Regions from separate parts of the Sporomusa termitida genome, predicted to be linked through region 3. Evidence: riboswitches for the same ligand, from Rfam matches in the RefSeq annotation. Region 3 holds a riboswitch; each other region holds the start of a gene.
What was found. A riboswitch is a leader RNA that binds a small molecule or an ion and turns the genes downstream of it on or off. The one in region 3 is predicted to bind S-adenosylmethionine.
Positions count from the first base shown of each region.

Region 1: it holds a riboswitch for S-adenosylmethionine, as region 3 does, so the genes downstream of both, metX (homoserine O-acetyltransferase MetX) here and SPTER_RS04840 (ACT domain-containing protein) in region 3, are expected to answer to the same signal.
Region 2: it holds a riboswitch for S-adenosylmethionine, as region 3 does, so the genes downstream of both, SPTER_RS02905 (trans-sulfuration enzyme family protein) here and SPTER_RS04840 (ACT domain-containing protein) in region 3, are expected to answer to the same signal.

Region 1 covers NZ_CP036259.1:756,593-763,829, reverse strand. The annotation lists gene lepB (signal peptidase I) at 86-649, shown strand; gene SPTER_RS03380 (LysR family transcriptional regulator) at 941-1,843, opposite strand; gene SPTER_RS24525 (hypothetical protein) at 1,951-2,118, opposite strand; gene metX (homoserine O-acetyltransferase MetX) at 2,246-3,457, opposite strand; SAM riboswitch class I at 3,869-3,979, opposite strand; gene SPTER_RS03370 (endonuclease III domain-containing protein) at 4,161-4,796, shown strand; gene SPTER_RS03365 (double-cubane-cluster-containing anaerobic reductase) at 4,798-5,907, opposite strand; gene SPTER_RS03360 (acyl-CoA dehydratase activase) at 5,935-6,717, opposite strand; gene SPTER_RS03355 (ECF transporter S component) at 7,094-7,237, opposite strand, start outside.
Region 2 covers NZ_CP036259.1:660,651-667,887, forward strand. The annotation lists gene SPTER_RS02895 (MarR family winged helix-turn-helix transcriptional regulator) at 126-593, shown strand; gene SPTER_RS02900 (S-layer homology domain-containing protein) at 1,092-2,420, shown strand; gene SPTER_RS02905 (trans-sulfuration enzyme family protein) at 2,509-3,651, opposite strand; SAM riboswitch class I at 3,853-3,950, opposite strand; gene hydE ([FeFe] hydrogenase H-cluster radical SAM maturase HydE) at 4,114-5,160, shown strand; gene SPTER_RS24995 (YezD family protein) at 5,191-5,556, shown strand; gene SPTER_RS02925 (DUF1847 domain-containing protein) at 5,958-6,632, shown strand; gene SPTER_RS02930 (transporter substrate-binding domain-containing protein) at 6,659-7,237, shown strand, end outside.
Region 3 covers NZ_CP036259.1:1,075,258-1,082,494, forward strand. The annotation lists gene trsS (radical SAM (seleno)protein TrsS) at 1-1,340, shown strand, start outside; gene SPTER_RS04825 (DVU_1553 family AMP-dependent CoA ligase) at 1,337-2,701, shown strand; gene SPTER_RS04830 (histidine phosphatase family protein) at 2,698-3,312, shown strand; gene SPTER_RS04835 (mannosyltransferase family protein) at 3,367-4,545, shown strand; SAM riboswitch class I at 4,599-4,700, shown strand; gene SPTER_RS04840 (ACT domain-containing protein) at 4,746-5,297, shown strand; gene SPTER_RS24555 (hypothetical protein) at 5,352-5,504, shown strand; gene SPTER_RS04845 (class I adenylate-forming enzyme family protein) at 5,844-7,237, shown strand, end outside.

The DNA of each region.
Region 1 (7,237 bases), 320 kb from region 3:
AATAATTCCATACTGCTTATTCGGAATAACCCTTGCCCCCGCTAACGCTATCTGTTAAACTTTTAATATTAGGGGGAATTCAATAATGAAACTCATTAAAGAAATTGCCGACTGGGCCTATAGCCTGGCTGTGGCCTTAGCACTGGCCATTGTGATTAACGCCTTTGTCTTTCAGCCCACCCGGGTAGTAGGGAACTCGATGGAGCCCAACCTGCATAACAATGATTATGTTTTTGTATCGAAGTGGTCCCACACCTTTGCCAATGTGCCTGAATATGGTGACATTGTTATTATTGACAGCCGTGTGTTCCGGGAGCGCAGCGTAAAAGACGACCTGGCCGACCCGGTCTCCACTTATCTTAGTGTTGCCAAACTGGCCGAGGTCGACAATCATATCTGGATAAAGCGGGTTGTCGGCAAGCCGGGCGATACCATTGAAATCAAGGATGGAAAAGTATACCGTAACGGCACCTTGCTTGACGAAACTTATCTCAAGGAAACTATGCGGGTAGCCGCTCCGAAAAAGGTCATTATCCCGTCCAACCAGGTGTACGTGTTAGGCGATAATCGCAACAACTCCAGCGACAGCCGCTATATCGGACCCGTTCCGGTCAGTCATGTGCTCGGAAAAGTAGTCATGACCCTATAGGATAGCAAACAGTCAGGGTGGCTAGCCACCCTGCCTGTTTTATTGTTGTTTCCTTGCCTGCTCTTAGTCCCGCACCCGCACCATCGTCCAGACCCCCACAGCCAGCAGCAGTACGGCATATATAACTTTAGGTAATAAAAGCTATTCGTTTTATGTATTTTACTTATAGTTCTGTAAAGTGTAAACTATATACAGGCATTAAATATGCCCACGTCATGAGCCTAAAGACCAGGTGTCTAAGGCTTTTTTTTTGTTCAGCAGGCCGCTTCTGCGCCGGCCTGGAGTCCGGCTTCATTTCAGTCTTACGTCAACACCAAATAAACAGGCGGTATAATTCAGCCATTCCCGGGCGGCATAGGACAAATAGGTATCTTTTTTCCAGATTACAGCCAAATGCCAGGGCCTGATTTCCTCCGCCAGGGGCAAGGCTTTCACAACACCACCCGCCAGTTTGGCACATACCATTTTGGGCAACAGGGCCACCCCCAGCTTAGCGGCCACAATTTCCACCATAAAATCCCACTGCGAGCTTTCGCACAATACCCTGGGCATAAAACCATATTCCCGGCACTTTTCGATAATATGGTCATGCAGGGCAAAGTCCTTACGATACATAACCACCGACTCATCGGCTAAGTCCGTAATATGGGCAATATCCCGGGCCGCCAGCCGGTGCTCCGGGTGAACAATGAGCTGGATCGGATCTTTAACAAAAGCAAACAGCGAAAAGTTTGCTTTATTTTTAACGGGCAACACTACGACCCCGATTTCCAGCTGACCTTCTTCCACCATCTTTTCAATCGCTTTCGAACCAACCTCGATTAAATCAATCAGAATATCAGGATATTTTTTCTTAAATTCGCCAATAGCAATCGCAAAAAAGCTCGTCTCAACCATTGGCGGAATCCCAATACGAATCTGCCCTTTGCGGCAGCCGATCAACGCATCCAGGTCGGCAGCGGCATTGTTGAGCGAAGCGATGATGTTAATCCCGTGTTCATAAAGCGCCTGGCCGGCATCAGTCAGTTTAGTTTTCCGGCCTGACCTGTCGATCAGGATAACCCCGAGTTCATTCTCCAGATTGCGCACCATCTTGCTGATAGACGGCTGCGAAACATGAAGTGCCTGGGCTGCTCTGGTAAAACTCCCCTGCTTTGCTACTTCAATAAAATATGTTAAATGCAGAATGTCCACAAAAAAATATGCTCCTCCATCAAAAAATAAGGTACATAGTTCAAAAAAGAACTATATACCTTATACTATGGCTGGCCTTACCAATAACTGTCAAGAGTATTTTGTGGTTACGAGGGTACAGCCCGGTCCCAAAATTCCTTGGTCCTGGTTATGTCCTGCGTAACAGGAATGGGTACAATTTTTTCCCGTTTATCAACAAGCACACCCGGTTTTGTTAACCCCTTATCATTGGACGGCAGTTTATAGCCGAATAGCCATGTTAGTAACGCTTGCATATGTTTCTCCCCTTTACCTAAATGACTGGCGCTTACATTGATTGTAAAGGTATCGGCCACTTAAGTAAAATATCTATTATGCATAGGCATAATTACCTGTAGTTATACAAGGGAGAAAGGGTTACGCTCACACCTCCCGGAGCTCTACCGCCGGCATCAGGCGGGCGCCGAGATAGGCCAGGCTGGACGCCCGGAACCGGAACCATTGCCTGATCGGCACAGTAACCGGCGCCGGCAGGGCGGCATCAATAAAGCGGGTAAGGATTGGCCTGAGCAATTGAAAATCGATCAGAAATCCGTCATGACCGTGCGGGCTGTTAATCACCGCCAATTCGGCCCGGATGCCCACCCGGCGCAAGGTTGCCGCCAATTCTTCCTGCTGATGCGGCGGGTACAGGATATCGGAACTGACCCCGACAATCAGCATCCGGGCATCGATGCGGGCCAAAGCATCCTCATACGTTGCGTAACCGGCGCTTATATCGAAAAGATCCAGGGCCCGCAACAGATAGAGATAGGAATTGGCATCAAAGCGTTTAACGATATTCGCGCCCTGGTAGTCTAAATAGTTTTCCACTTCAAACTGTCCGCTCCGTGTGCGCCGGCCAAACTTATAGGCCATAGACAACTCGCTCTGATAGGTAATCATGCCCAGGGCCCGGGCCGCCGCCAGGCCTTTCTCCGGGCCAGGCCCGCCATAATAATTACCGTTTTGCCAGGCGGGATCAAGCATAACCGCCTGGCGGCCCACCCGATTGTAGGCAATGGCCTGAGGGGCTGCATAGCCTGGGGCGGCAATCACAACAACGGCATCAATAAAACCCGGATAGCTTACCGCCCATTCCAGCGCCTGCATCCCGCCCATCGAACCGCCAATGACCAGCGCCAGGTGCTGAATCCGCAGCACTTCCAACAGCCGTTTCTGGACCTTTACCATATCTTTAACGGTTATCTCCGGAAAACCCATGCCATAGGCCCGGCCGGTAGCCGGATCAGGCGAAGCGGGACCTGTTGTCCCCTGGCAGCCGCCGAGCACATTGGCGCAAATAACATAAAACCGGTCGGTGTCAAGCGTCCGCCCGGGACCGATTAACGGTTCCCACCAGCCTTGCTCATCATAGGGCCCGTGGGCCGCCGGGTGGCTGTCACCGGTCAGCGCATGCGCCACCAGGATGACATTGTCACCGGCCGCAGACAGTGTACCATAGGTTTCATACGCCACCGTTATCTCGGTTAAACAACCGCCCTGCTCCAGGGTAAAAGGATCTTCCGGGCTGGCAATTTGGGCCAGCTTGAGCTGTGACCGCCATCTAAAACCGGGAAAAAAGGTAACAACCATGAACTTAGCCCCCTTTGTAATGATTTAACCAGTACCTTGGCACAGTTAGATGTTAGGTTTAGACAACGTAGATTTTTTCGCAATGCAAGGCGGAGGAACCGCGCAGATCGGCAATCTGTAAGGTGACGACAACGAAGCAGTGCGGGAAAAGATGCGTTGTATAACCTAACATTTGACTTTGTCAAGGTACTAGTGCCTTGGCACAGTTAGATGTTAGTTTTAGACAACGTAGATTTTTTCGCAATGTAAGGCGGAGGAACCGCGCAGATCGGCAATCTGTAAGGCGACGACAACGAAGCAGTGCGGGAAAAGATGCGTTGTATAACCTAACATTTGACTTTGTCAAGGCACTAGGTAATAAAAATTGAAAACCCCCTCGCTAGAGGGGGCATATTAATATATACCTAATCCCTCTCATCTCCCAGGAATATCTACTGATTCCTGCTGGAATTAGCACCTCTGCGTAAATACGCCGGTTGCCGGGTGTCATCGGGCCAGTCCCTCGACCTCTCTGGATAAGAGTTAATATGAAATTAGCGGGTTGTAATGTATAAATGATAGCTAAGCTGAGAACATTTGTCAAGTATATCCTTTGCTTTTTTTACAATTTAAGGAGGCATTTAACCATAAAACCGATTATAATAGATACAGGGATTTTGTCCTCCCGACTACGCCGCCCGGCATAATGGTAAGGAGCAATAGTATGCGTGGATTATATGAGCTATACAATACCCTGCTGACTGCCTATGGTCAGCGAAACTGGTGGCCGGCCGAGACACCCTTTGAAATGATGGCAGGTGCCATTCTGACGCAAAATACCACCTGGACCAATGTGGAAAAGGCCTTGACCAATTTAGGCGACCGGTTATCGCCAGCCTTTATTGCCGGGGTACAGACCGAAGAACTGGCCCAGCTCATCCGCTCCAGCGGCTATTATAACCAAAAGGCGCTGAAACTAAAAGCTCTGACCCAGTGGTATGAAAAGTATGAGTATAATATAAAAATAGCGGCCGCCGGTGACGGCGAAGCACTCCGGGCTGAACTGCTGGCCGTAAAAGGCATCGGCCGGGAAACCGCTGATTCCATCCTGTTGTATGCCCTGAACAAACCTTTTTTTGTGGTAGATACCTATACAAAACGCCTATTGCACCGGCTTGGTTATGACCTCCCGGCCACTTATGACGGCTTGCGGCTGCAGCTGGAAGCGCACCTGCCGCAGGATGTGTATCTGTACGGGGAGTTTCACGGCCTGATTGTGGAGCATGCCAAACGGCATTGCAAAAAACAGCCCGCCTGCGCGGGCTGCCCTGTTGCCGGCTGCTGCCGGCAGCGTATGTGAGTTATCCCATCATCTCCAGAAAAGCCTGGACCCTGGTTGTGATTTGCTCAACATCGCCCTGGGAATAATCGGTCTCGATCTGCAAAAACGGGGTATTGCCGTTTTGTTTTAAAAATTCTTTTACCACCCGGCTTTCAACATTGTAGGTATGACAGCCCTGCCAGGTAATATCAACAACACCGTCAACGCGATATTCCCCGACCAGTTGGTCAAGCTGCTCCATCCGGGTGGGATTCGGGCTCATACAGGAACAGGGAATCGCCAGATATTTCTCAGCAATAGCCGTCAGCGGCGGCTTGGTTTCATCCACAAGCGTAACATACTGCTTCATCCCTGAACAGTTTTCAATATAGACGACAGCGGCGCCGCAGTCTTCAATAATCTTGATCACCTTGTCGGCGCCGACCCCGGTCGGCACACCGGTAACCAAAATCCGCTTGGCGCCTTGGGGCCTGGCCGCTTCCCCATTGGCGACACTCTCTTCGATATCACTGATAACCGCCTTGATTTGCTCGGCAAACGCGGCCCGGTCGGTCACAAAGTTCCGGCCCCAGAGCAGCTTCAGGAAATCCTGACCGGTCATGGGGACCGGGTCATTTTTCAAATAGCCGGCCAGTTGCTGCATCAGCCGCCGTTCTTCGTTCAGGACCTGAATGGCGGCCTGCAGTTTTTCATCAGTAATTTGGGTATCAAGCTCAGCCTCCAGCAGTTCCTTTAATACCTGTACCTCATGGAGCCAATAAGCCTTGTCGCTGTCAGCCAGATAACTTTGCGGCATTTTCATGACATGCACCGCTTTAAAGCCTTTCATAAGCTCAAACATTTTTTTCTTGCCGTCACAGGTTGTTTCGCCAATAATAAGGTCGGCATACAGAAAATACGGACACTTATCCGTCACCGCCAGGCCATAGGAAGATTTAATCAGCGGACAGAAATTACGGGGCAGTGACTTCTCCCCGTCGGGAATCCCCTCTTCTTTGGTCGCGCACAGGGAAAACCCCAGGGCACCGGCCGCCAGCACAAGCTCCTGCGGTGCATAGACACAGTAAAAACCGACAACCTTTTTGCCTGCTGCCTTAATATCCTTAAGCATCGTAAACGCATCTGCCATAAACTGCTCCCCCATTTATACAAGTTTTTAAAGCTGACCGGCAGCCTCCCAGGCATACAGTGCCGCCCCGATCGAACCGGCAAATATTGCCTGCCCGGTGGTAATAACAGACAGCCCCAGCCGCAGCGCCAGCTGACGCCGGAGAGCCTGGTTCTGGGACACGCCGCCGGTAAACGCCACCGGCGGCAGCGGCTGAATGGCGGCGGCCATAACTGCCACCCTATTGGCAATTGAAGTATGCAAGGCGGCAATAATTGCCTCCCGGGGGACGCCCCGGTTGACAAGGCCAATCACCTCGGATTCGGCGAAGACAGTGCACATCGAGTTTATCCTACATGCCGGGCCGTCCGGATCGGCCTCAATCGCACCGATGTCAGCAATGGCAAGCCCCAGGGCCTGCGCCATAACCTGCAGGAACCGGCCGGTGCCGGCCGCACATTTATCATTCATCACAAAATCCTCAACCTTGCCGGCCTCATCCACCCTGATGGCCTTGGCATCCTGGCCGCCGATATCAATGACCGTCCTGGCTGCCGGCAATAAATAACCTGCCCCTCTGGCATGGCAGGTTATTTCCGTCATGGCCTTAGTTACAAACGGCAGACCGAGCCGGCCATAACCTGTCCCCACAATATAAGCCGCCTGCGCCGGGCTTTTGCCGGCCAATGCCGCCGCCAGCAGACCGGCGGCCTGCTCCTGCGGCGCCCAGCCGGCCGGACAAAGGCTATTGGCCATGGTTTTGCCATCATACAACGTCAGCTTAATTGCCGAAGAACCGGCATCAATGCCGGCAACTATTTTAGCTTTCATAGACCACCTATCAGATTGTAATAGATTAATTATAGTTAAATTATAAAAATATTCTATTACCGTATTCGCTATTATTCATCTTATTCCTGCACACTCTAGGGAGAAGAAAACACGGCTTTCGAGAGAAAACGCCGATATTTAAAAAATCTTGACAATATCGCCACCGCTCTTGACAAAGCCCGTGATTGCAGCTTCATTCGCGCAATCGAAGCTGCGCACACGGGATTGCATTGGGGCGCAACCGGTAAAGGGCTTCCTGCCTATTGGCCCCAGTTAACGTTAAAGTAGAGATGAACACGAATGTCAGGCAGTGAAATCGCTCCTTTCTCAAGGCTATATATTTTGGAGCAGATTTTCAAGTAGTATCCGGTACGTTTTAGCAAGACAGTTGGCGATGTTTTTTATCCGCCGCCTCCTGCCCGGATAAAAAGGCTCTATGCTTTCTCAACTTGAGCACGACAGGCAGCACAATTACTGACGCCACGCCGATCTGAACGAGATTACCCGGTACCGATGTCAT
Region 2 (7,237 bases), 410 kb from region 3:
GCTCCTCTGACAGTACTTACCACAAAACTATCACAAAATAGTTGCGCGGTCAACTATTTTGTGATAGTTTTGTAGTAACAGACTTAAGTCTTGGTATGATCAAATATGTAAATGGCAGGTGGCATATGCAGGAACGACCGTATATGGGCAAGTGGATATCCATCTTATACCGCACCGGGCAGGCTTATTTTGATAAAAGCTTTGCTGACTATGGCATTGGCAATAAACATTACCGGTATTTATTATTCTTGTATCGTCAGGAGGGCGTAACCCAGGATGTAATGAGCAAATATTTCTATGTGGATAAGGCGACAACGGCCCGGGCAATTCTGGCGTTAGAGGAGCTGGGGTATGTATATAGGCAGGTTGATGTAAGCGACAGGCGCGCCAATAAGGTGTTTCTGACAGAAAAAGGGCGGGCAATGGAACCGGTCATCCGCTCCGTACTTAATGATTGGGCGGAGGTAATGACAAGTGACCTGACGGCAGCGGAACGGAGTACGGTCTATGGCCTGCTGCAGAAAATGGCCTGCAAGGCGGCGGACATGAAGGAGCGGGATTTCCGGAAAAAGGGGGTTGAGCATGATCGCTGATGTACTAAAAAATTTTAGCAGGATACAGAAAATACGCTTGCGTTTTTACAGTAGTTTAAGTTATAATTTAATTCATAGTTAAATGCTGTGGATTAAGACTGATTGGAAAAAAGCCGAAGGTCAGAATGCCGTTTCTGTGGAAACGCTGTTCTGGCCTTATTTTTATTAAACAGGAGTGATGTTGATTAAACACCGGTGACCGTCTGTGTAAAAACCATTAGTTTGGACAACTGGCTGGCTAAAAGCTGGAGGCTGTTTCCCAATTAACCAGGGACACAGCTTTTTATAATATAAAAGGAAGCCGCCCTCCCCGACCAAGAGTTAAGCGACTTCCTCCCCAGCACACCTCACGAGTGAGGTCTGCCTTGCTATAAATATAGCATTGTTTGACCTCCTCCTGCAAGGTGCAAATTTTGAAGGAGGTTTTTGTTATGTGTAGTAATCGCCGGTAAATTTTCTCTTGATCTATCTGAATTATACAAGGAGGCAAAGTCTGAAATGAAAAAATCAATTATACTGTTAATCGCGATTCTGTTAGTCCTGAGTATGGCCGGTTCTGCTGTGGCAGCAAACGATTTTTCCGACGTTGCCGCCAACCACTGGGCTTATGATGCTGTTAACCAGTTGCAGCAAGCCGGTTTGGTTGACGGCTATAGTGATGGTGCTTTTCGCGGCGATAAGGCATTGACCCGCTATGAATTCGCTGTTGTAATAGCACGGGGTCTGGAAAATTACACCAAGGCCAACAATCATCAGCAGGGGTTATTGAATAAACTTTCGGCAGAATTTGCTGCCGAGCTAAACAATATCGGTGTCCGTTTGAACAAGCTGGAGAAAAATCAGCCTAATCTTAAGTTTAGCGGCATTGCCGAAGTCCGTTATACCTCACAGGACAATAACGGCACAGTACCTTCCAGTGTCGGTGGAGCCTACCGCGTCAGACTGAATGGTGTAGCTAAAGTCGATGCTAACACCAGTCTTGGTCTGCGATTGGCATCAGGCACGACGAAATCAGGTACGAAATATAAGTATTCCAGCGGAACTTTTACCAGCTTTGGCTCAAACGCAGCCGCCGATGATAATAAAAATAACGTTACGCTTGACCGGATTTTTCTGACTAGTACTATTGGCGCCGTGCAAACTACGGTTGGCGCCCAGGAACTGAAGCTGGGGACAACCGGTTTCATTGTGGACAGCGGCGGTATCAGCTTTGACGGTATAAAATTCGCAACTGCGGTCGGGGCAGTTAAGCTTGTCGGCAACTGGGGCCGCCAGCAAAAGAACGGGTCAGCCGGCACCACGATTGATGTCGCCTCATTGGAGGCTGCCGCCAAACAGGGCAAACTAAATTATGGCACCGGGTACGCCACCCTTAAAGACCGGGGGAATGTACATACAACCCTGGCGGAATACCTGCACGGCAATGCTAAATATCGCTTTGATGACGGTTTTTCGCTGGGCGGCGAGTATGTTTATAACCAGCAAGCCGATTCAGATAAGACGGCCTGGACAGCTATCGCCACAATCGGCAATCAGGAGATTGTGGCCAAAGGCCAGAACAATATAGTTGTAAAATACTACCATGTTGATAAAAACTCGATCAGCAGACTAACCTCCTATAGCCTGCAAAGCAAGGCTGGAGCAGGGATTACTGAGGCATTTTCTGATGTGAGAAATTTAAAAGGCTTAAACGTTGCTTATAATTACGGATTTAGTAAAAACCTGAGAGCCTATGTGGCCTATCAGAAGCTGACTGACAAAGAGGCTGCTGCTGGTGATGACCGCGGTTATCAATATTATCGGGCGGCGGTTGTAGCCAATTTTTGAGGTATTAAACCGCTGGCGGCGTGCAAACATAATATAAGAAAAATAGAGTCAGAGACTGGTCTCTGGCTCTATTTTCAAATTACCGCTGTTAATCCAGGGCCTGAGCCAAATCGGCAATGATGTCCTCAACATCTTCAATGCCTACCGACAGTCGCAGCAGACAGTCGCTGATGCCTAACCGCTGCCGGATGTCTGCCGGGATATCGGCATGGGTTTGGACAGCCGGAAAGGTAATCAGGGATTCAACACCGCCTAAACTCTCGGCAAACTGGAGGACTTTTACTTTACGCAGCACCTGCGCCGGCAAGCGCGGATGGTCCACGACAAAAGAGAGCATGCCGCCATAACCGGTAGCCTGCGCATCTTGTATATCTTTACCGGGATGATCGGGCAGCCCCGGATAATACACCTTGGTAACACTGGGGTGAGCGGCCAGCCATTGGGCGACAATCAAAGCATTTTCTTCATGCTGACGTAAGCGAATGGCCAGGGTTTTTAAGCCGCGCAGCAGCAGCCAGCTGTCCTGCGGTCCGAGGATAGCGCCGGCAGCATTTTGGATAAAGCCAATTTTTTCACAGAGTGCAGCGTCTTTGGCTACGACCAGGCCACAGATAACATCATTATGGCCTGATAAATATTTGGAACCACTGTGCACGACGATGTCGGCGCCAAGGGTTAACGGCCGTTGGAGATAGGGGGATAAAAAAGTGTTGTCAACAATAACATGGATGGGATTCTCGCTGCTGTTCCGGGCGAGAGCAACGATGGCTTTTATATCGGCGATTTTCATCAGCGGATTTGTCGGCGTTTCCAACAGGATGGCTTTGGTTGCCGGCTGCAGCGCCTGCTGTACCTGGTCGAGATCGCCGGTATCCACAAAAGTGGCAGTGAGGCCAAACTGATTAAATAATTTGTCCAGAATGCGGTAGGTACCGCCGTAACAGTCTTCGGTTATAATAACATGATCACCGGGCCGGTACAGCATAAGTATCGATGTAATGGCTGCCATACCTGAGCCAAAGGCAAAGCCGGCATGGCCTTCTTCCAGGGTTGCCACTGCCTCTTCGACTGCTTTACGGGTTGGATTCTGCGTGCGCGAATAGTCGAAGCCGGTACTGCGGCCAAGCTCGGGGTGGCGGAAGGTGGCTGTCTGATAGATCGGTGTACTGATAGCACCGGTAGTTTTGTCACTAACCAGTCCGGCCTGAACAACTTTAGTAGCAAATTTCATAGTGATCATCTCCTGTTTTAATAATGATTTAGAAAAACTTGGCTTGTGACAAGTCTTGTAGGACGCCGGCAGAATCCACCTGTGCCCTTTAGGGCATAAATTTTTCTTATCCCTTAGATTATAGCTTTGCATTTTTATACATTTTGATGGGGGCAAGAAAAAACAGCTCTTCCGCAAGAAGAGCCGCCTATATGCGCAGATAACTCATCTTCCGGATTGCTCCGCTGGATTTAGCACCTTGCATAAACGCCGGTTGCCGGGTGTCATAGGGCCAGTCCCTCGACCACTCTTGATAAGTTTATATTGAATTATTGGTTATTATTTTGTCATAGTTATTATCATTTGTCAATAGACATTTGTTACTTGGGCGATGTTCTTTTTGTTGACGTCAGTCCAAAAACCAGATATCATAATTGCAAAAGGGTACATCTGTTTTGGGGAATATAGGGGAGGACTGAGCATATGACGGATGTGTGCGATATCCAGACACTAATTAAAAAAGCCGAAATAACCCATGAACTTACAAAGTGCGAAATTGTTGCACTGTTAACCGATAATCAATATGCAGCAGAATTCTTCGCTGCTGCCGACCGGGTGCGCCGGGAATATGTAGGGGATGAGGTTCATCTGCGTGGTCTCATCGAATTCTCTAACATCTGCAAACAAAACTGCCTGTATTGTGGTCTGAGGCGTGATAATAAAAAGGTAGACCGGTACCGGCTGGATATCGATACAATTATTGATTTTGCCGGCAAGGCAACATCATACGGCTACCGCACCGTGGTATTGCAGTCCGGCGAAGACGAATGGTTTGATGTTGATACGATGGTTACCATCATTAAGAAAATTAAGCAGCTTGGTTTGGCAATAACGGTTAGTGTGGGTGAAAAGCCCCGGGAAGTGTACCAGGCTTACCGGGAAGCCGGGGCCGACCGGTATCTGCTCCGCATTGAGACTACAGACAAAGAACTGTACGAGAAATTGGACCCGGGAATGAGCTGGGATAACCGGGTACGGTGTCTGCAGGATATAAAAGAACTGGGCTTTGAGCTGGGGACCGGCTGTTTGGTTGGTATTCCAGGCCAGACAATAGAGTCCTTGGCTGACGATATTCTTTTCTTTAAAAAGATGGATGCTGATATGATCGGGGTAGGGCCGTTTATTCCTAACCCGGATACACCGCTGGCCGCTGAAGCCGGCGGTACGTTCGACCTGAGCACCAAAGTCATGGCCATGACCCGTCTGTTGCTGCCTGATATTAATATTCCGGCGACAACGGCCATGGAATCACTCCATCCTCAGGGGCGCGTGCTGGCACTGCAGCGTGGTGCTAATGTGGTTATGCCCAATGTTACCGAGGGTGAGTACCGACAGATGTATCTGTTATATCCGGGGAAAATATGTATAAATGATACGCCAGCCCATTGCCGGGGGTGTATCACCGGCAAAATTCAGGGTATTGGCCGGCAAGTGTCTGGGACGTATGGATTCCGGCAAAAACATGCCTAGCACTAGTAGAGCCAAATGGAGGAAATATCAATGACTAAACAGGGTCCTATGAGTACAGGCAAGCATTTCTCTGATGCCGGTCTTGCGCTTATTGAACATGCGGTGCGAGATATTAGCTTTGGCTCGCTTACTTTAGTAGTCCAGGATTCAAAGGTAATTCAAATTGAAAAACTGGAGAAAATCCGGATTTGTGAGCATCAGCCAAAAGCCAGCGGCAAAACTGCAGTAAAGGCAGCAGATGGCGCTGCTCTGCGGACGCGGATTTTACAGTCTGTCAGTGGCATGGAGTACGGGAAGGTTGCCATCCAGATTCAGTCAGGACAAATTATTCAGGTGGAGCGGACCGAAAAATACCGGGTAGGTAAATTTACCGGACTCCATGGTGAAGGAATTTAAGCGTTGACACCTATAGAGTAATATGCTATCATGATTTACAAATATGGTACTCAGTTACCTGAGCCCATTACAAGCGTTATGTGCTGATCAGAAATATACTGAAGGCCAAGGTTCGATAGGCGAACCTTGGCTTTTTATTTCCGTTACAGCCTTTCTACAATCGCCGCAGGGAGGGGGATGGATGGCAGCACCCGGCTCGGCCCGTATGGTTTGCCGAAATTGTGCCAACCTCTTGCCAGGTGGTGCTATCAGCGGTACTGGTGGTAAGTAATCATGCTGTAATAAAATTTTATAGTTGAAAAATACTTGGTTGATCAGAAAACTGAAGGCCGAGGATGTGCAGAACATCTTCGGCCTCTTTTTAGTTTCACACAGACAATGAATAGTGGAGGAATTTTAGCATGAGCACCAAAAAAAACGCCCAACATTTGAGCTGCACCGATTGCAGTGTTTACAATTGTAGAACCCGGAGTCAGCAGTTTCCGGGATTTTGTCTAACCACGAAAGATAATGACGGGAACTCGATTGCCGGGGATATTGAAGAAATCAAAAAATATCTGCAAGGAGACCATCAGGACGCTGTTGTTGCCCGGGCGTCGGCCCAGGTAGAAGGGCTGTTTTATGGCAAAAAGACAAGGGTAGAAGAAATTATCGAGTTTGCCAACCGGATCGGAGCCAAAAAAATTGGTATTGCCACCTGCGCCGGTTTGATTGAAGAAGCCAAAATATTTGCCGGCATCCTAGCGGCCAAAGGCTTAGACTATTATAGCGCCATCTGCAAGGTCGGGTCTGTTGATAAAGCCGATATTGGCGTGCTGGAAGAGCATAAGCTCAGGCCGGGAAATCACGAAGCAATGTGTAATCCGATTTTACAGGCCCGCATCCTCAACTATCAAAAAACCGATTTAAACGTTGTTGTCGGCCTGTGTGTGGGGCATGATTCTTTATTTACCAAATACTCGGACGCCCTGGTCACCACCCTGGTAGTTAAAGACCGGGTGACTGGCCATAATCCGGTGGCTGCTTTGTATACCGCACATTCTTATCACAAGCGGCTGCTGCAACAAGAAAAATGAGTGAATAAAAAACGGGGGGGTTTATTATGAAAAAAGCGAAATTTATTGCTCTGGCCCTGGCTATGGTTACACTGCTGTCCCTGTTGCTGGCCGGCTGCCAGTCCGCAGCACCGGCAACGGCCGCCAAAAAGAAAATTGTCATCGGTACCGGTAATGCCTATAAACCGTACTGCTTCTTAGATGAAAAAGGCAATCTCACCGGCTTTGAGATTGAGGTTCTCAAAAAAATTAATGAAAAGCTGCCCCAGTATGAATTCGAGTTTAAAACATTTGATTTTAATGCCATCCTGGTCAGTCTGGAAACAGGCAAAATAGATCTGGCCGCCCATCAGTTTGAAGTGAATCCGGAACGAAAAAACAAGTTTCTGTTTGGCGATGAGGGTGTGACTATCTATGACCTGAAACTGGTGGTCAAAGAAGACAGAAATGATATAAAGACGCTGGACGATCTGGCGAAGATTAACGGCACCATTGAAGTAGGCAAGGCTTCGACCAATAAAACCTATGTTGTTGATAAATGGAACAAGGAACATGGCAATAAATTGAATTTGGTATTTGCCGCATCAGATACGACGATAACCCTGCAGAACCTGGACTCAGGCAAG
Region 3 (7,237 bases):
TCTGTCCGGAGTGTTTACAGCGTATTCCGGCCAGGCGGGTAGCCAGGGGGGACAGTGTGTTTCTCCGGAAGTCCTGTCCTGAGCATGGCGAATATCAGGTATGTGTATGGGAGGGAGACCCTGACTATTTCAGCTGGAATAATGTGCAGACCCCGGCTATACCACAGGCCGATACAACCACAGGCCGCCGCGGCTGTCCGTTTGACTGCGGCTTATGTCCGGAGCACCGTCAACAAACGTGTTGTGTGCTGCTGGAAGTGACCGGCAAGTGCAACCTGCATTGTCCTGTTTGTTTTGCCTCAGCCTCACCTGCCGGCGGCACTGAGCCGGATCTGGCGGTTATCGAGGGCTGGTTCCGGCTGCTTATGGACAAAGGGGGTCCGTATAATATCCAGCTGTCAGGCGGCGAGCCGACAGTCAGGGATGATTTGCCGGCGATCATCACCCTGGGCCGCAAACTGGGGTTTGAGTTTTTTCAAATCAATACCAACGGTCTGCGGCTGGCGGCAGAGGACAGCTATACCGCCCGGTTGAAGGCGGCCGGTTTAAATTGTGTGTTTCTGCAGTTTGACGGCATGGATGACGGCGTGCATACAAAATTGCGCGGCCGGCCGCTGCTTGCTGAAAAAAAGCGGGTGATTGAGGCCTGCGCTGACCATGATATCGGCGTTGTGCTTGTGCCGACCCTGGTACCGGGGGTCAATGACATGCAAATAGGGGACATCCTGCAATTTGCTGTCAGTAAGATGCCGGTAGTGCGGGGGGTCCATTTTCAGCCGGTCAGCTATTTCGGCCGCTGTCCGGAAAATCCCGGCGATGCTGACCGGCTGACCATTCCCCGGATTATCCGGGAGATTGAACGGCAGACAGCCGGACAGATGAAAGCCAGGCATTTTTTCCCTCCCGGCGGTGAACATGCTTATTGCTCTTTTCATGGCAATTTTGTGTTGCTGGCTGATGGCAATTTGCAGCCTTTATCGCAGGCTAAAAGCAATACCGGCTGTTGTCAGGCGCGGGCCACCCAGGGCTCCAGGCAGGCCCGGCAGTTTGTTGCCAGGCAATGGTCGGCAGCCGGAAACAGGCAAACCGGCAAGCCGGAACAAAGCCCCTCGGCGCAGCTGGCTGGTGATTTAACCAGCCTGGATGAATTCCTGGAACGCATCAATACCTATAAGTTAGCTGTATCCGGCATGGCGTTTCAGGATGCCTGGACCCTGGATTTAGAGCGGCTGAAACACTGCTTTATCCATGTGGTCGGCGCCGATAACAGGTTGATTCCCTTTTGTGCCTATAATCTGACCGACCGGCAGGGGCGGTCTCTGTACAGGGGAAAACCATGACCGGAAAAATACCGGTAACGCCGTTAGAGGCCTGGATTACAAACAAAATAAAAACAGCAGCCGGTTGTCCAACCCGGGAGTCGCTTAAGCGCTGGCAACTGGCCCGGCTTAATGAAACACTTGCCCGGGCGCGGGCCGCCAGTCCTTTTTACCAGCGCCACTGGGCAGCGGTGGCACCGCAGGCGCTCGTGCAGCTGGAGCAGCTGGCCGGTTATCCTTTAACAACACCGGCTGATGTGGGGGAACAGGGCCTGCAGATGGTGGGAGTATCCCAGGGGGAGATCAGCCGGGTGGTGACACTGAATACCTCAGGTACTACGGGCAGCCCCAAACGTCTGTACTTTACGGCTGCGGACCAGGAGCTGACGATAGATTTTTTCCGGTATGCGATGGCAACCTTTGTGCAGCGGGGGGACCGGGTCCTGATCTTGCTGCCGGGCGAACGCCCGGGCAGTATTGGCGATCTTTTAGGCAAGGGGTTAGGGCGCAGTGGTATTGGTGCTGTTGCTTTTGGCTTTGTTACAGAGTTAGCGGCGGCTGTTGCCGCCATGTGCCGGGAGCAGGCGACCTGCCTGGTGGGGGTCCCTGTGCAAGTGCTGGCGATGGCCCGCTACTGGGAACAGGTCCGTAAGGGTGACTGGTCGCCGCAGTATATATTGTTAAGCACTGATTATGTCCCGCAGGCGCTTGTCCGGGAATTGGAACGAATTTGGCGATGCGAGGTATACGAGCACTATGGCATGACCGAGATGGGGTTTGGAGGCGGGATCGAATGCGCCGGGCACAGGGGTTATCATCTGCGGGAAAACGATCTGTATTTCGAGATCATTGACCCGGTTTCGGACCAACCGCTGCCGGACGGCGAATATGGCGAGCTTGTCTTTACTACCCTGACGCGGCAGGGTATGCCGCTTATCCGCTACCGGACAGGTGATATCTCGCGTTTTATCCCCGGTCAATGCCTGTGCGGCAGCCGGTTGCGGCGGTTGGAACGCATACGAAGCAGGGCAGCAGGCAGGGTAACCCTGGGGACTGATATGTGGCTGACGCTGGCTGAACTGGACGAAGTGCTGTTTACAGTGCCTGGCATCGTTAATTTTCATGCTGCGATGAGTTACGGGGACGCCGCGGCCAGGCTGGTGATCACTGCGGCGGTGGTGGGAATAGCACCTGAAACGGCACTGCTGACAGCGGCCTTGCGTAACCTAGCAAGCATCAGGACAGCGGCAGCTGCGGGGCAGCTGGAGATCCTGATCAAGATGGAAAAATACGGGGACGGTTATGCCACAACCCCTGGCAAAAGAGTGATTCATGTTGCTGGCAGGGCTGTGGCCGGGAGAGGGAGCGATGGCAGGCTATGAGCGGCAGGAATATATATATAATCCGTCATGGGGAAATTGCAGCCCCGGATCAGGTCCGCCGGTATATAGGCCAGCTTGATGTTCCTTTATCGGCTGAGGGAATTCGGCAGGCCCGGCTGTTAAGCACGGCATTAGCCGGCAGAAACATCACCACTATTTTCTGCAGTGATTTGCTGCGGTCAGTGGACACGGCCGGGATCATCTCCCGGCATATTCATATACAACCGGCAGTCAGGGCTGATATCCGGGAGATTGCTATGGGCGAGTGGGAGGGCAAAACTTTTACAGAGATTCAGCAGGCCTATCCGGAAGAGTACCGTAAACGGGGGCAGAATCTTGCCGATTACCGGGTGCCGGGCGGGGAGAGTTTCCGTGACGGCCAGGCCCGGGTGGTCGCCGCCTTTGCCGACATCCTGGCAGTCAGTGAAGGGGATATTCTCATAGTGGGGCACGCCGGCATTAACCGCCTGCTGTTTTGTTCTGTTCTGGGAATCCCGATTGGCAACAGTTTTCTTATCGGCCAGGATTATGGCTGTTTAAACAGACTGATGCAAAGCGGCGGGGGCTATTGTCTAAAGGTATTAAACGCATCTGTGCATAGCCAGCCTTAAAATCGTACAAATTACCTGGAGAAACTCTGTATTTTCACTGGAGGTACCGGTCGTTTGCCACACGGAAATATGCTGGCTCATTTTTTTTTCAAGGCGGCTGGCCTTCCTGGCGGCCGAAACGCTGCTGCTTTAAGGATAGTTGCCCTTGCCTACGGTTTTCACACCCTGTTAGTATTAGCCGCGCTGCTGCTCACTGACCTATTACCCGGCCGGGAAGCAGCCGGCTTTCTTAACCCCGGTGCCGGGCAAACGCTGCCGTTCATTGAAAAATTTATTAAATGGGATGCTCACTGGTATACATATATTGCCGAAACTGGGTACAATATCCAAAGTATTGTTTTTTTTCCGGTCACAATCCTGCTGATCAAGGCCGTGGCCGGCAGCGGTTTAGGTTATGTGGCGGCCGGCTTTGTTGTCTGCAACCTGTTTACATTGCTCAGCTACTATGTGATGGCCAAAACATTTTTACTGGATTTTTCGGCAAAAGAAACCCAGCGGGCGCTGTTGGCCTATGCCACATTACCAACTTCGTTTTTCTTAAACAGTGTTTATACTGAACCGGTGTTTATTGTTTGGTCCCTGGCCTGTTTATATTGCCTGCGGACTGACAAGTGGTGGCAGGCCGGTTTATTTGCCGCGCTGGCGGCCCTGACCCGTAATCTGGGGGTATTGCTGACTGTTGTTTTAGTATACGAATTTATTAAGCACTATTATGATGACCGTAAATGGAAACCGTCGATGCTGGCGGCATTTTTGCCGGTATTGGCATTCGGGGCTTTTTGTGTCTATAACAACAGACTATTCGGTGATCCGCTGGCTTTTGTCCATTCCCAGCAAGCCTGGGGGCGGCAGTTTGGTTTTCCCTGGGATAATTTCTGGAACAATCTTGGTTTAATACAAGCAGGCGTTCCCTTGGTTGAGACCGGCCTTTATCTTGATGCCGTATTGACCGCGCTGACTGGTATTGCCCTGGTATTTGCGACAGCCGTGCCCGGCTACAGGCTGCCCGGAAAGTATGTACTTACGGGGTGGCTGTGGTTTTTACTGCCTTTATTCTCCACCTCACCTGTTTATCCGTTGTACAGCATGGCCCGTTTTGTACTTGTAATATTTCCCCTTTATTTATTTTTAGCCAGACTGCCAACCTTATGGTTTTTTGGCTTGCTCTGGCTGCAGGCTGCCGGGCTGGTCCTCTGTACGGCGCTGTTTATTAACTGGTGCTGGCTGGGCTGATGTATTGACATTTGTTATTTTCTCATGGTAAAATTGTTTAGAATTTAATAGGGCTCTTATCTAGAGTGGTCGAGGGACTGGCCCGATGACGCCCGGCAACCGGCAGCTTCTGCAGTGGTGCTAATTCCAACAGGACTTATCCTGGCAGATAGGAGGAAAGTGTGTAAACAGCTGCCCCTTTCCTCGGAAAGGGGTTTTTTATGATTAATACACTTAAACAGGCTTGTCACAGGCACGGTTACGGCTTAGAAAGCGATATTGCCGGTGAAGACCGGGACATTAGCTTTACATATGACAAGTCTGCGGTTTTTATGCGGATTAATTGCTCAAACCAGCCTGGCCAGGCCGGGGTCACGGAGGTTTTTTCCGCGCTGGCGAAAGCCGGCATAGCTGTTGATATGGTCTCAGTTCAGCCCTGCCAGATTAGTTTTACTGTACAGAGCAGGTTGGCAGATTTAGCAGCGGCGGCTCTTGCAAAAATTGCGGTGCAGCCTGATATGATTACTGACTGTGTAAAGCTGTCGGTGCGGGGGCGGTGCGAACAGCCGTTGCTGAGTACCATTATCACGGTGACAGAAATATTGGCCCGGGCCAATGTCCCGTTGTTGCGGTTAGCCGAGTCTTATGGCTTAATTGAAGGTTTAATTGCCCCCAGGCACATAAGTGCCGCCTGCAAGGCCTTAGCCAGACAGTTCACCTGTTACGGGCAGGGGAAAAAACATAGCTGTGCGGCTTGCCGGCAACAGCCATGACCAGCTTTACGTGACACCGCGTGCAGTTTATGACGATATTGCAAATATTGGCAAATGAAAATAACTGATTGGATAACCAAGGCTAAAGAAGCTCCCTTAGCAGGAGCTTCTTTAGCCTTGGTTATTTGTAATAAACAATTTCAGATAATGAAGAGTGGGGAAGATGGCAGCAAAAATGATGACACCTGGTACAACAAGGAAGCCTGAACATTGCCCGGGGCAGGCTTCCTTGTTGGCATTGCGTAATTTTGTCCCCGCTAAGGCAAACTAGGTCTGTTGCTGTCTGGGGTAGTTTGATATAATGGAATTTGTCAAGCCGTAACGTGAAGTGGCTTTGTTTGCCGTGGCTGAGGCCTATTCAAGCGCTAAAGCGCTGAACAGATAAGACTGGCCATGTCATGCCTGGTAGGCTTGACACAAGCCAGTCTTATCTTAGTGGAATTGTTAATGAGAGACACTAGCAGCCTGCGGTGTCTATGTGGAATAAGCTGCTAAGTCCGTTAGGCTGCTGCTTTTGGTTTATCATTCGTCGAAGGGGTGCAGATATTGTTTGTTCATAATCTTATTTTTCAGGGCGCAAAAGACAATACCGTATTTACCGGCAGAGACAGTGTGTCCTATGGCCGGTTGCAGGAACAGGTAGAGAAATACCGTAATTATTTGTATGCGGCCGGTATCCGTATAGGAGAAAATGTTGGCCTGTTCGCCCGCAATTCACCGGAGTTTGTGTATTGTTATATGGCGATTGTCAGTCTTGGTGCCGTTGTTGTCCCGCTTAATTTTCAGCTGACTGCCCGGGAAATTGCTTTTATTGTTAAGGATGCACAGATGAAAAAGCTGGTTACTATGGAACACCTGGCTGTTGACACTGAACTCAGTCAGCAAAACTACCGGCAGACTGTTACCCAGCTTGTCATACCGGTATTAAAACAGCGGCTGGCCTATGAACACCTACCGGCTGCTCCGGTTGACGACAGCAGTCTTAATGCAGACAGCCCCTGTGCCGTTATCTATACCTCCGGCACGACAGGATGTCCGAAAGGTGCTGTTTTGACCCATAATAACCTTATTGCCAATGCCAGTGCGTTCCGGGAGATGCTGCCGATTACTGCTGACGATAATGTATTGTGCGTGCTGCCCATGTACCACTGTTTTGCCTGGACCTGTGCTGTTCTTAACGCTTTGCTCTGTGGTGCGGCCATTACAATCCTGGAGGCTTTTGCGCCGAAAGAAACCATTGCCGCCGTTAAAGAGTACAAGGTAACGGTTGCCTATGGTGTGCCGCCAATGTATAACCTCCTTACCCGGATTGGTGAAGCGGGTGATTTTGCCGGTGTTAAATATTTAATTTCCGGTGGCGCTTCGCTGCCGGAGAAAGTAGCCCGGCAGTTTGCGGAGAAATATGGCTTGCAGATTCTGGAAGGCTATGGCTTGTCTGAGGCTTCGCCGGTAGTCGCTCTTAACCCTGTGCACCAGCCTAAATACTGCTCCATTGGCAAGGCGCTCCCCGGCCTGGAGGTTAAAGTGGTCGATGCTGACGGGCAGGAGCTGCCGCCGGGTGAGGTTGGCGAGATTATTGTCAAAGGGCCAAGTGTTATGCAGGGCTATTTCAACCTGCCGGCCGAGAGTGCAGCGGCGCTTAAAGACGGTTGGCTCTATACCGGCGATCTGGCTTGCCGGGATAAGGAGGGATATTTTTTTGTTGTTGACAGATTAAAGGACCTTATTATCGCCAACGGTGAAAACATATATCCGCGCGAAATTGAGGAACTGCTGTACTCTTTTCCTGGCATTGCGGAGGCCAGTGTGATTGGTGCGGCTGATGAATTGCGTGGTCAGGTGGCACTGGCTTATGTAGTCATTCAGGAAGGGTACAATTTTGATAAAAAGGCAGTAAGGGAATATCTGCAGACCAACATTGCCGCTTATAAAATACCACG